DNA from 2 places in the Arthrobacter glycogeni genome. Region 2 is predicted to be linked to the other one. Evidence: predicted binding sites of a transcription regulator. Region 2 holds the regulator's gene; the other holds the start of a gene.

Region 1 (5,379 bases), on a different contig from region 2:
CCATCACGCATCAGCGCTCGGCGGACAGTACCTTTTCGACAGCCGGTGAGGATCATCCAACTGCCTGACGCCCGCCCGGCCAACCCATCAAGGCTGTACAGCGGTTTCCCTTTCTCTGCGCCCTCGGCCAATTGTGCAGTGGTGATGGCGCCAGCCAGCCTCCGGTATCCCTCTGCGCCCCGGGCGAGGACCAGTAGGTGGCTGCCTTCCGGATCGGGCTCACCGTTTTGGGGTTTCTGCAGATCCAGGGACAGTTCAGTGCCATAAACAGTGCTCAACTGTGGGTATTTTTCGGCGGCTTCGGCAAGGTGAACCACCCCGTAGAGGCCGTCATGATCGGTCAACGCCAGACCATGCAGCCGCAGCCGGTGGGCTTCCTCAACTAATTGTTCGGGACTTGACGCACCGTCGAGAAAGCTGAAGTTTGAGTGAACGTGAAGTTCCGCATAGGGCACCAGGGGGCCGGTTGGCTCAGGAAGCTCTGCGTCGGGTGCCCGGTACGGTTGGCGTTTCGGTGACCAGGCAGGGCTGTCCCCGCCGTCAGCACCCACGGGTGGCGCACCAGGACGACGGTGGTCAGAGAGGGTTCGCTCAAACTCCGACCACGAGATGGGCGGATTACTCCATCCCATGGCTACCCCACCGCTTCCTCGCAGGCATAGCCCTAGTCATAGCTGGCCTCAGCCCACCAGCGGTGATCCTCGAGCAGCAGTAACCAGGCTGTACCTGTGCTATCCACGAGCTGGAAACGGTTGAGCACGCGGCTTGCTGAATCCCACCATCGTTCACTGATGGGCCAGGGCCCGGCCCAGTGCTGCACCGTGCGTTGACCGGTGGTTGTTCCTGGTGCAGCGAACCGTACGGGGGTGCTGGTAAGCATTCCTCGGGTGTCAACGTCAACGGTGCACCCCGCAACATCCTGAACGAGCACCTCAAGGGGAGTGTCGAAGACGGTGGCCGGTGCTGGGCCCGGCAACCGTCCAGGCCAGGGTTGGCCCTGTTGGGACTTTGCCGTTGCCGGATGACTGGTTGATGAGTCACCCCACGGGATGAACACCCTGCGGTCCTTGAGCATCCTGCCCCCTGCAACTATCGCAGTGAGCACTGCTCCGTGGCCCAGCATGCTTTGCACGCGGGCCAGCCCATGGTGGATGCTTTCATCGGGTCCGGTGCCCCATAGCCCGTCCGCGTGGTCGCCGAGATCCTCAACAGTGTCAGGAATTGTTTGTACCCGGGTGATGCCTGATTGCAGTCCGTGTTCAATCAGCCCGTCACCTTGCAGCTGCCACCTGACGCGATCGAGGACGTCGTCAGCATCAAACCATCGAGGGTGCCGCCAGAGCCGGTCAGACACTTCGCCGGATTCGGAGTGCAGTACCACCCGCACCGCGGTACACACGAAACCGGTCTCGCGAAGGCGGTCAACAAAGCGGTCAGCAGCGGTACGGAAAGCGAAAGCAAGTTCATCAATTCGAGTCAGGGCCGGTTCGAAGTCGACGACGACATCGAGTTCAGGTGGGGGCTTTCGGGCCACGACAGTGCGGTGGTCGAGCCCGCTGGCTTTGCGGTGCGCGAGGGCTCCCTCGACGCCGAACCGGTTGCGGATGTCACCGGAATCCAATCCGGCAAAGTCGCCTAGAGTCCTGATTCCCAACCGTCGCAGCAGGACTGCGAGTTTGGGTTCACCAAGCACCTCCAAGGGGAACGTGCTCAGGAAGTGTGGTGATTCACCGGGTGGGACAACCCAGATGGGGTCCTGTTCAGCACCCTCAAGAACTTCTGTGGCACGGGCTGCATGCTCAGCTGCGAACGGTGAATCGGCGACACCAATCCTTGCGGTGTTCAGACCAAACGAAGCGAGCGTGGTGAGGAGTACCGACCCTGCGGGAGCCTCGCCGCCGTAGTACCTGCTGGGTCCCTGGGCGTGGATGGCGCAAAGCCCCGGGCGTACCACCTGGACCCCCGGCATGATCTTTTCAATACCGGCGACTACTGGTTCAAAGACCCGTTCATCGAGGTCCGGAGCATAGCGTTCGACGACGAGTTCAGGGCACCGTGCCTGGGCTTCACGGACCCTTAACCCACGTTTTACTCCTTCGGCCCGCGCCGAAGGGGAACAGGCGAACACCTTGCCCTTGTCAATAAGCGCAAGGGGAGCATTGACTGGAACGTCAAGTTCACGAAGGGCAGCGGTAATCGGCCAATCTGGGATCCAGAGCATCATGATTCTGGTGGCGTTCTGCCGGGGTGGTTGAGGAGGTGCCTGCAGCTTCATGAGGCGTTCACCACCTGGGGAATAAAGGGCTGTCTCTCATTACCGCTACCAACACCGGGGAACTGGGCCCACGTGCTTTGCCGCAGTTCGGTCAGAGAGAGTTCCGAGCTCCGGGAGCGGCCAGTGTGTCCCGTGGCTGTGACCTTCAACCTACGGGTCTGGAGGTGTCCCGACCCGGATCCCAAGCCTCCCCACCTGTTTTCTGACACGCTGAGTACGGCTTCGCTCTGCGGCCAGGTACCCAGGGTGATCAAGGCTGCTCCGCGCTGCCGTAGCCGTGCCCTGAGCCGTGCCGCATCTGAACCAGTAATAGTTGATGGTGCCTTGGTCAGAATGACTGACACCACGTCCACCATTGCTGCTGTGACTGCTAGCCATTGGCCATCCAGATGGGGAATGAGGATCAGGCGATCCAGATCAATACCCAGGTTTGCTGCCGCCTCAACGTTGAAGTCGGGGATACCGATGACGCTGCACCAGGCGCCAGAGCCTGATGGGCCAGCTAGCAAGGCCATCGCCAGTGTGGTGGAGTTTTCAACCGAGTAGGCGGCACCAGCCATCAGACCACCGCCAGGGAGGATTCGTCCGAGAGAGGGAATGGTGGGCAACCGCCGGGAGCCCAGCCGGCTGCCCTGCATCTGATTGATCTTCTCCTGCAAGCCTGATTCACTGCGGGATTTACCAGCGGTTTCGGGTACCAGCATGTCCTGATCCGGGGCGTATCCCGGAGACATCACAGGGCTGGTTGCTGGTGCGCTCACCCTTTAATTTTCGAATATATGTTCGATTAAGTCAATCGGTTGTTCGGCCCTTCAAACCTCCTGAACATACGGTTTGGAGGTCCCTCGGAGTACCCTATCCTCATGTGCGGACGTTTTGTGGTGGCGGGATCTGACCAGGACCTCATCGACCTGTTTGACGTTGACTTTGTTGATCAGGAGCTGCCGGAACCCTCCTACAATGTTGCTCCCACAGACACCGTCCGGCTTCTGCTGGAGCGACTGGAGGATACCGGTGGTCATCCTGCCAGACGCTTGACCACCGCCCGGTGGGGGCTGGTGCCGTCCTGGCTGAAAGACCCAAAGAAGGGCCCACCCCTGATCAACGCCAGGGCTGAAACTATCCTTGAGAAACCCTCCTTCCGCACCGCTGCCTCACGTCGCCGGGGCATCGTGATGGCCAACGGCTATTACGAGTGGGAAAAGGGGCCGGATGGCAAAATACCTACCTACCTTCACGGCCAGACCAACGACATGCTAGCCTTCGCAGCCCTGTATGAATACTGGCCAGACCCAACACTTCCGGATGATCATCAAGACAAATGGCTGCGCAGCTGCACCATTATCACCACCACAGCCAGTGACACGCTCGGCCATATTCACGACCGAACACCGCTCATTCTCCCCCCGGATCTCTACTCAGAATGGCTGAATCCACGAATGACCAGTAGCGCTGACGTGCGGACACTGATCGACGCCATTCCTGAACCTCAACTCGTGCCCCGCGTCGTCGGAGACGCCGTCGGATCGGTCCGCAATAACGGGCCGCAGCTGATTGAGCCCGCCGCTTGATGACGGTCTCAGCAGTCTCCGATCCCGCAACCCCACAGTTCTCGGTTCTCGTACTCAGCGCCAACCGGGACCACCACCTCGCCAATCTGGTGGCGGGTCTTAATCGTTCAACCCTGCAGCCCACTGAGCTGGTGGTCGCCTACATGGGCCAGCCAAACCCCGCGCCACTGGTCTCAATGATTCCTCAGCGGATTGTCCATCTTCCAGCGTCGGCAACCGGCGCCCTCAACCTTGCTGCCGCCCGCAACGCGGCTGCCGCGGCAGCTTCGACTGACACCCTCATCTTCCTGGACGTGGACTGCATCCCGGCCAGCACGTTGTGCGAAACCCTACACCGGGACCTGGCGGACGCCGGGGGGCTTGTCATGGCCCAGCCCCGCTACCTGAGTGCCGCAGGATTCCCCAGGCACGACGGCGATGCAGGGCTGATGCGCGCCTCGATCCCGCACCGAGCGCGGAAGTCGCTGGCGCCGGCGGCGGGCGCATCACCTGCCCGCACCGACCGCTATGAGCTGTTCTGGTCCCTGGGTTTTACTGTCACGGCAGACGATTTCGGACGGATCGGCGGATTCGATGAGGCGTTCACCGGGTACGGCGGGGAAGACACAGATTTTTCCTTCACCGCCCGGGACCGTGGCGTGACACTCTCGTTCTCCAACGCCACGATGTTTCACCAGCATCACGGGGTCACCCGCCCCCCGCTGCAGCACTTCTCCGATATCGTTGCCAACAGCCTCGTGTTCTACCGGAAACGGGGGGTGTGGCCGATGACCGGGTGGTTGACTGCCTTCGCCGACGCCGGGTACATCGCCTGGGCCGCCGACGGCAACACGGTTGACGTGCTTAGACAGCCCACCGCGGGTGAGGTTGCAGCGGCACAGGTGAATGCACCGTACTAAGCACCTGACGCCGAGGCCCTGGACACCAGGTCAAGAAACCGGTCGCTGAAGGTGTCGCGGCTGACAAACAGGGCCGCCCCCAGCGCTCCGGCATCAGATCCCACAGCCTGGCGCAGGAGCTCCGGCCACGCTGCAGCTGACCAGATCTCAGCCAGCGGGATTCCGGCTGACCTGTTCAGAGCGCGGGCAAAGGCAGTCTGCTCTCCGAAAGGCCGCGCCTCTGGCACCAGGATGGTGGGCCGGCTGGCAGCGGCCGCCGCCGCGACGGCGTGGTATCCGGCGGACGTGACGATGAGATCCGCCGCCGCCAACTCCGGGCGCGGGTCCTCGACAACGCCGAGCAGGCGCACATTCGGTGGCAGGTTGGCGCTGCCGGAGCTGAGACCCACCACATTCCACTGCCATTCGGGGGATGATCGTGCAGCTCTGGCGATCTCCGTGACGCTCACCCCGCTGCCCCCGAGGCTGGTCTGGACGGTAATGACCTTCCCGCCAGCGGGGACGGTCCTGGCAGCGGCAGAACCTGGTGGTTCGAGCATCCCCAGATACTGCGTCCGGTCTCCGTATGCCTCATGATAGGTGGCATCCTCCAGGGTTTGAGGATAGTAGGCGAACAGCCCGGTGGCGGCAGCGT
Region 2 (5,379 bases):
CGAGGTAGGGCCGGCCTGAAATGTCGACGACGGCGTTGGCCAGTGCCTCGTCCAGGGGAACTGTCGCTTCGCCGAACCGCCGGATTCCCGCCTTCGTGCCGAGGGCTTCGCGGAGCACTTCACCGATGGTGATGGCGACATCCTCGACCGTGTGGTGGGCGTCAATGTGCGTGTCTCCGGTGGCCCGGACCGTGAGGTCGATCAGCGAGTGCTTGGCCAGCGCAGTGAGCATGTGGTCGTAGAAGGGCACGGAGGTGCTGATTTCCGCGCGTCCGGTGCCGTCAAGATCGAGTTCGACGAACACCGACGATTCGCTGGTGGTCCGTTCCCGGCTCGCGGTGCGTCGGGCGGTGGTTTCCACGCTCATGGCTATCCTTCGGTTGGTACGTAGCGGATGGGTGACGGTAGCTGCATCATTCGGGTGTCGCATCGAACGGCCTCCTACCAGTCTAGGAGACGGTTTTGCCCAGCAGGGCACTGAGGGAGTCGAGGAACACTGTGGTCTCCATCTCGGTGCCGGCGGTGACCCGCAGGTGGCCTGGGATGCCAACGTCGCGAATCAGCACCCCCGCTGCCAGGAGGCCCTGCCAGGTCCCGTGCGGATCCTCAAGCCCTCCAAAGAGCACAAAGTTGGCGTCCGAGGGCACGGGGGTTAGGCCCAGCGCTCGGAGACTGTCGACGATCCGGTCGCGCTGGGTTTTGATGTCTTCCACGTTGGCGAGCAGCTGGACCGAGTGGGTCAGGGCCGCGTTGGCCGCCGCCTGCGTGATAGCTGAGAGGTGGTAAGGCAACCGGACCAGGCGCAGCGCGTCCGCAACCTCCGGTGCCGATGCCAGATAGCCGAGCCGCGCGCCGGCCATGGCGAAGGCCTTGCTCATGGTTCGGGACACCACGAGGCGCTCCCGGCCCTCCAACAAGGTCAGTGCGCTGACGGTATCGGCGTGGGCGAACTCGGCGTAGGCCTCGTCGACAATCACAATGGCGTTGGCCTTCTCGCTTGCCTCGTAGACCGCTTCCACCACGTCCAGACCCAAAGCGGTCCCCGTCGGGTTATTGGGCGAGCACAGGAACACGACATTGGCGCCGGACTCTTGTACCTGGCGTGCAGCGTCTTCCGCGCCCAGGTCGAAAGTGCCGTTGCCTTCCCCGGCTAGGTAGCGGGTGCCGGTACTGCTGGCGAGCAGGGGGTACATCGAGTAAGTAGGGGGGAAGCCGATCGCCGACCTGCCGGGGCCGCCGAAGGCCTGGAGGAGGTGCTGCAGCACTTCGTTGGAACCGTTGGCGGCCCACAGGTTAGCGGCGGTCAGCCCGTGGCCGAGGTAGCGCGCGAGATTTGACCGTAGTTCGCTGAACTCTCGGTCGGGGTAGCGGTTCAGGCCGCCAACTTCCCGACTAACGGCGTCAACAATCGCCCGTCTCACGTCGTCGGGCACCCCATAGGTGTTTTCGTTGACGTTGAGCAGGATTGGCACGTCCAACTGGGGAGCCCCATAGGGGTGCTTCCCCCGGAGATCATCGCGCAGGGGCAACCGGCTCAACCGCTCAAACTGTTCGTTCACCTGTCAAGGTTATGCTCCGAGCCGCATCAGAGCAGAATCCGCGGGGCACTGACTGGCCCTTCGCTGCCTGCTGCCGGCAGCCGAGACTGGCTGGCCGGGCTGTCGTGGCTCACTGGGATTTCGAGAACAGTCCCGTGCTTCGCAAGGGTCTTACCGGTTGGTCGGGACGTCCAGCTGCTGCCCGGCCTGAAGAACTGACGTACCGAGGCTGTTGAGTTCAACGATCTCGGAGACCACGTCGCGCGGGTCGCGCTCGGGAGCGAACTCGGTGGCGATCTGCCAGATGGTTTCCCCGGCAGCGACGCTGACGCTGACGGTCTGCGTGACCTCTCCGCCCTCGGCCGCTGCCTTGGCGGGCGAGTTGAAGAATCCTGACAGCATCAGGACGGCCGATGCCAGCAGAACAATCGGCAACCCGACCAGCAGGAGCCTGCCCCTGCGGGTGAGTCGCAGCTTACCCGCAACCTTCTCGGCAGCGGGGACATTCTGGTGTGTGGTGATGACAGACATGGATAGACCTCTCTGTGCTCTCGAATCAGTCCATTCGAATCCGGGTTTCAAACCGAACCAACCGCGGCGGTTGAAGGTGGTGTTCGAGCAGAAACCGGACTGGCCTGTTTCGTTCGAACCTATCTTCGAATTGCTGCTTTCTTATTTTTAGCACTTATTGACGAACTTTGTCGAGACACGATCGAACAAATGTTTGAAAACGTGTCTCAACTCCCATACCGTTGGCGGTAAGGATGAAGGTTCGGTTCCAGCAGAACTCAGCACATCATCCGGCTCTGACAAAATAAGCTCGGCTCCCGAAATCCAGGGATCTGCCGGGGTACATAGATTCTTATCGAAGGGACAGCGACCGTGAAAGAGTCGGACGGACCACTGGATGGACCAACTTCGGATCTGCCCCCCACCCCGCTTCCAACGCGCGGCCGGCCCCGCGGCCGGCAGGTGCCCAAGGGCATGACGCCCCGGCAGAAGAAGATCCTCGAAACCATCCAGCGGGCGATCGGTACCAATGGGTACCCGCCGTCAATGCGGGAGATTGGGGATACGGTGGGACTCGCCAGTTTGTCGAGCGTCACCCACCAGCTGTCCCAGCTGGAACGGATGGGCTACCTTCGTCGCGACCCCAAGCGCCCCCGGGCCATGGAAATCCTGCTTCCACTAACGCTCGACCACGACCATAAGAGCGCCCCCCAGGGGTCAGATCCCAGCGTCCCGTCCGAGATCGGCGGCGCGGTGGACGCCGCGATGGTACCGCTCGTTGGCCGGATTGCTGCAGGTGGCCCGGTCCTGGCCGATCAGGTAATCGAAGATGTCATGCCGCTGCCCCGCCAATTGGTCGGCCATGGCGACCTCTTCATGCTGCGCGTCTACGGTGACTCGATGATCGACGCAGCCATTTGCGACGGCGATTGGGTAGTAGTCCGCAGACAGCAGGAGGCGCAGAACGGTGACATTGTGGCGGCCCTGTTGGATGACGAGGCCACAGTGAAGACCTTCCGCCAACGCGACGGCCACACCTGGCTGCTCCCGCAAAACACCCAGTACGAACCAATCCTTGGTGACCTAGCCACCATCATGGGCAAGGTTGTCTCGGTGATGCGCGCTCTCTGACCGCACACTGCCCGCCGCCACACCGCGCACCACCGCGGCGGAGGCGAACCGCGCCGAACCGCGCGGAGGGGAAAACTGTTAGGGGCTGGGCTCCCCGGCCAGGCGCTCGAGGACGCCCACCGCCGTTGCGCGGTCCGTGGTCGACCAGAAGGGTGGCAGCGCCGCCCGCAGGAACGACCCGTAGCGCGCGTTGGCCAACCGGGAGTCAAGGATCGCGACCACTCCCCTGTCCTCTGTCGCGCGGATCAGCCGACCTGCTCCCTGCGCCAGCCGGACCGCAGCATGGGTGGCTGACACGCTCATGAACCCGTTGCCGCCGGCCTTGGCCACGGCCCTGGTCCTGGCGGTCATCAAGGGGTCATCTGGCCGGGGGAAGGGTATCCGGTCGATGGTGACCAGCCGGCAGGACCTGCCTGGGACGTCGACGCCCTGCCAGAGGGACATGGTGCCGAAGAGGCATGTGTCGGGCTCATCGGAGAACTGTTTGACCAGGGCTGACATCGAGGATTCGCCCTGGCACAGGATCTGAAAATCGACCCGGGGACGCAGCGCCTCGGCTGCTTCCTCGGCGGCCCGGCGCGAAGAGAAGAGTCCCAGCGCGCCGCCGCGGGACGCCTTGAGAAGGACCTCGAGTTCGTCGAGCTGTTCTGCCGAGGTGCCTCGTTCGGGCTTCGGCAGGTCCTTGGCGACGTAGAGCACGCCCTGCTTCGGGTAATCGAACGGACTGCCGACGTCGACGCCCGTCCAGGAGGGAGCCGAAGCTCCGGCAAGGCCCAGCGACCCGGCAACCGGCCCAAACTCGGAGCCGATAGCCAACGTTGCCGACGTCAGCACGACGGTGTGATCGGCGAACAGGCCCTCACGCAGTTTCCCCGCCACCGACAGTGGAGCAATGTTGATCGTGGCCGGTGCGGCGTCGTCGGGCTGCGAGTACCCGGTACCGGGCGAGAAGGTGCTGGGCCGTGATGCCCAGAGTACTTCGCCCGCAGGGGTGGCCGTGAGGAGGCGCTCACAGAGTTCGAAGACCGCCAGCACATGGGATTTGGCAAGTTGACGCCCACCGTCGGCGGGCGTCGGCCCGTCACCCTTGGCGTCCGACAGGACGGCACGGCAGGCCTCACGGACCTGGGTAACGGCCGATTCCTGCTCCTCGTCCAGCCCGGACGCCATCAGCCCTGATGGGACCCCTTCCACTGTCGACTCGAAGAACCGGTTCGCCGAGTCAAGGGGTTCGGCACTCACCGACAGGTGCCTGCGCGCGGCCGACGCCGCGGCGGAGATCATGCCTGTGGAGAGTTGCCCGGAGACCGCGCCCGTGACGCGGTCATGCAGTTCGTGTGCCTCGTCGATCACCACGACGTCGTATTCGGGGAGCACCGCCAGCCCCTCGAAGGCACTGATGGCGAGCATCGCGTGGTTGGTGATGACAATGTCGGCGTCGCCGGCTTTGGCCCGGGCCCGTTCACTGAAGCACTCGGCGGCGACCGGGCACTTCTGTGCACCGAGGCATTCCATGCTGGTCACCGACACCTGACGCCAGGCCTGCTCACTGACGCCGGGGGTCAGCTCGTCACGATCACCGGTATCGGTGGTCTCGGCCCACTCCCTGAGGCGGACCACCTCGCGGCCCAGGGGTGTGGCGGGGCCGGCCGCTGGGTGCGGGGCTGCTGTGTCCTCCCCCATACTGAAAAGTGCCTCCGGTGCACCTTCCTCAGGGAAACCGCCGCCCGTCTTGTGTTTGCACACGTAGTTGCCGCGGCCCTTCAGGAGCACGACGTCCACCGGCCGGGGCAGTTTTCCCTTGAGGGCCTTCAGTAGCCGCGGCACGTCACGTCCGACAATCTGCGCCTGAAGGGCGAGGGTCGCCGTCGAGACGATGGCCGGCTTCTCATGGGTCAGTGCGTGCGAGATCAGCGGGATCAGGTACGCCAGAGACTTACCGGTGCCCGTGCCCGCCTGGACCAGCAGGTGGTCGCCGGAGGTCAATGCTTCGGCTACCCGCCGAGTCATCTCATGCTGGCCGACACGGTTCTCGCCGCCCATGGCATCGACTGCTGCATCGAGGAGTTCCAGCGGCCCAATGGTACCGCTAGGCATGCTGGCGGAATTCCTCCAGCTCGGCGGCGAGACCCTCGCGGACCATCACATCGAGGCGGGTGCCCGACTCGACGTGCTCAAGACTGAGGATCTCGGCGTCGGA

Evidence for each region. Region 2 encodes LexA, which represses DNA repair genes until DNA is damaged. Its sites were predicted from a motif close to TCGAACANNTGTTCGA; they were not measured.
Region 1: a site for LexA is predicted at 3,047-3,062, ahead of imuA' (DnaE2-dependent mutagenesis accessory factor ImuA'). Genes of this name have one in related genera too.

Annotation. Positions count from the first base shown of each region.
Region 1 covers NZ_JBTNDV010000008.1:11,999-17,377, reverse strand. Annotated here, with positions in the region: gene ACX80G_RS09815 (error-prone DNA polymerase) at 1-632, opposite strand, end outside; gene ACX80G_RS09810 (DNA polymerase Y family protein) at 665-2,275, opposite strand; gene imuA' (DnaE2-dependent mutagenesis accessory factor ImuA') at 2,272-3,036, opposite strand; gene ACX80G_RS09800 (SOS response-associated peptidase) at 3,139-3,846, shown strand; gene ACX80G_RS09795 (glycosyltransferase family 2 protein) at 3,846-4,745, shown strand; gene ACX80G_RS09790 (glycosyl transferase) at 4,742-5,379, opposite strand, start outside.
Region 2 covers NZ_JBTNDV010000011.1:19,752-25,130, forward strand. Annotated here, with positions in the region: gene hisB (imidazoleglycerol-phosphate dehydratase HisB) at 1-367, opposite strand, end outside; gene ACX80G_RS12340 (histidinol-phosphate transaminase) at 450-1,559, opposite strand; gene ACX80G_RS12345 (LysM peptidoglycan-binding domain-containing protein) at 1,710-2,069, opposite strand; gene lexA (transcriptional repressor LexA) at 2,523-3,179, shown strand; gene ACX80G_RS12355 (ATP-dependent DNA helicase) at 3,258-5,276, opposite strand; gene hflX (GTPase HflX) at 5,269-5,379, opposite strand, start outside.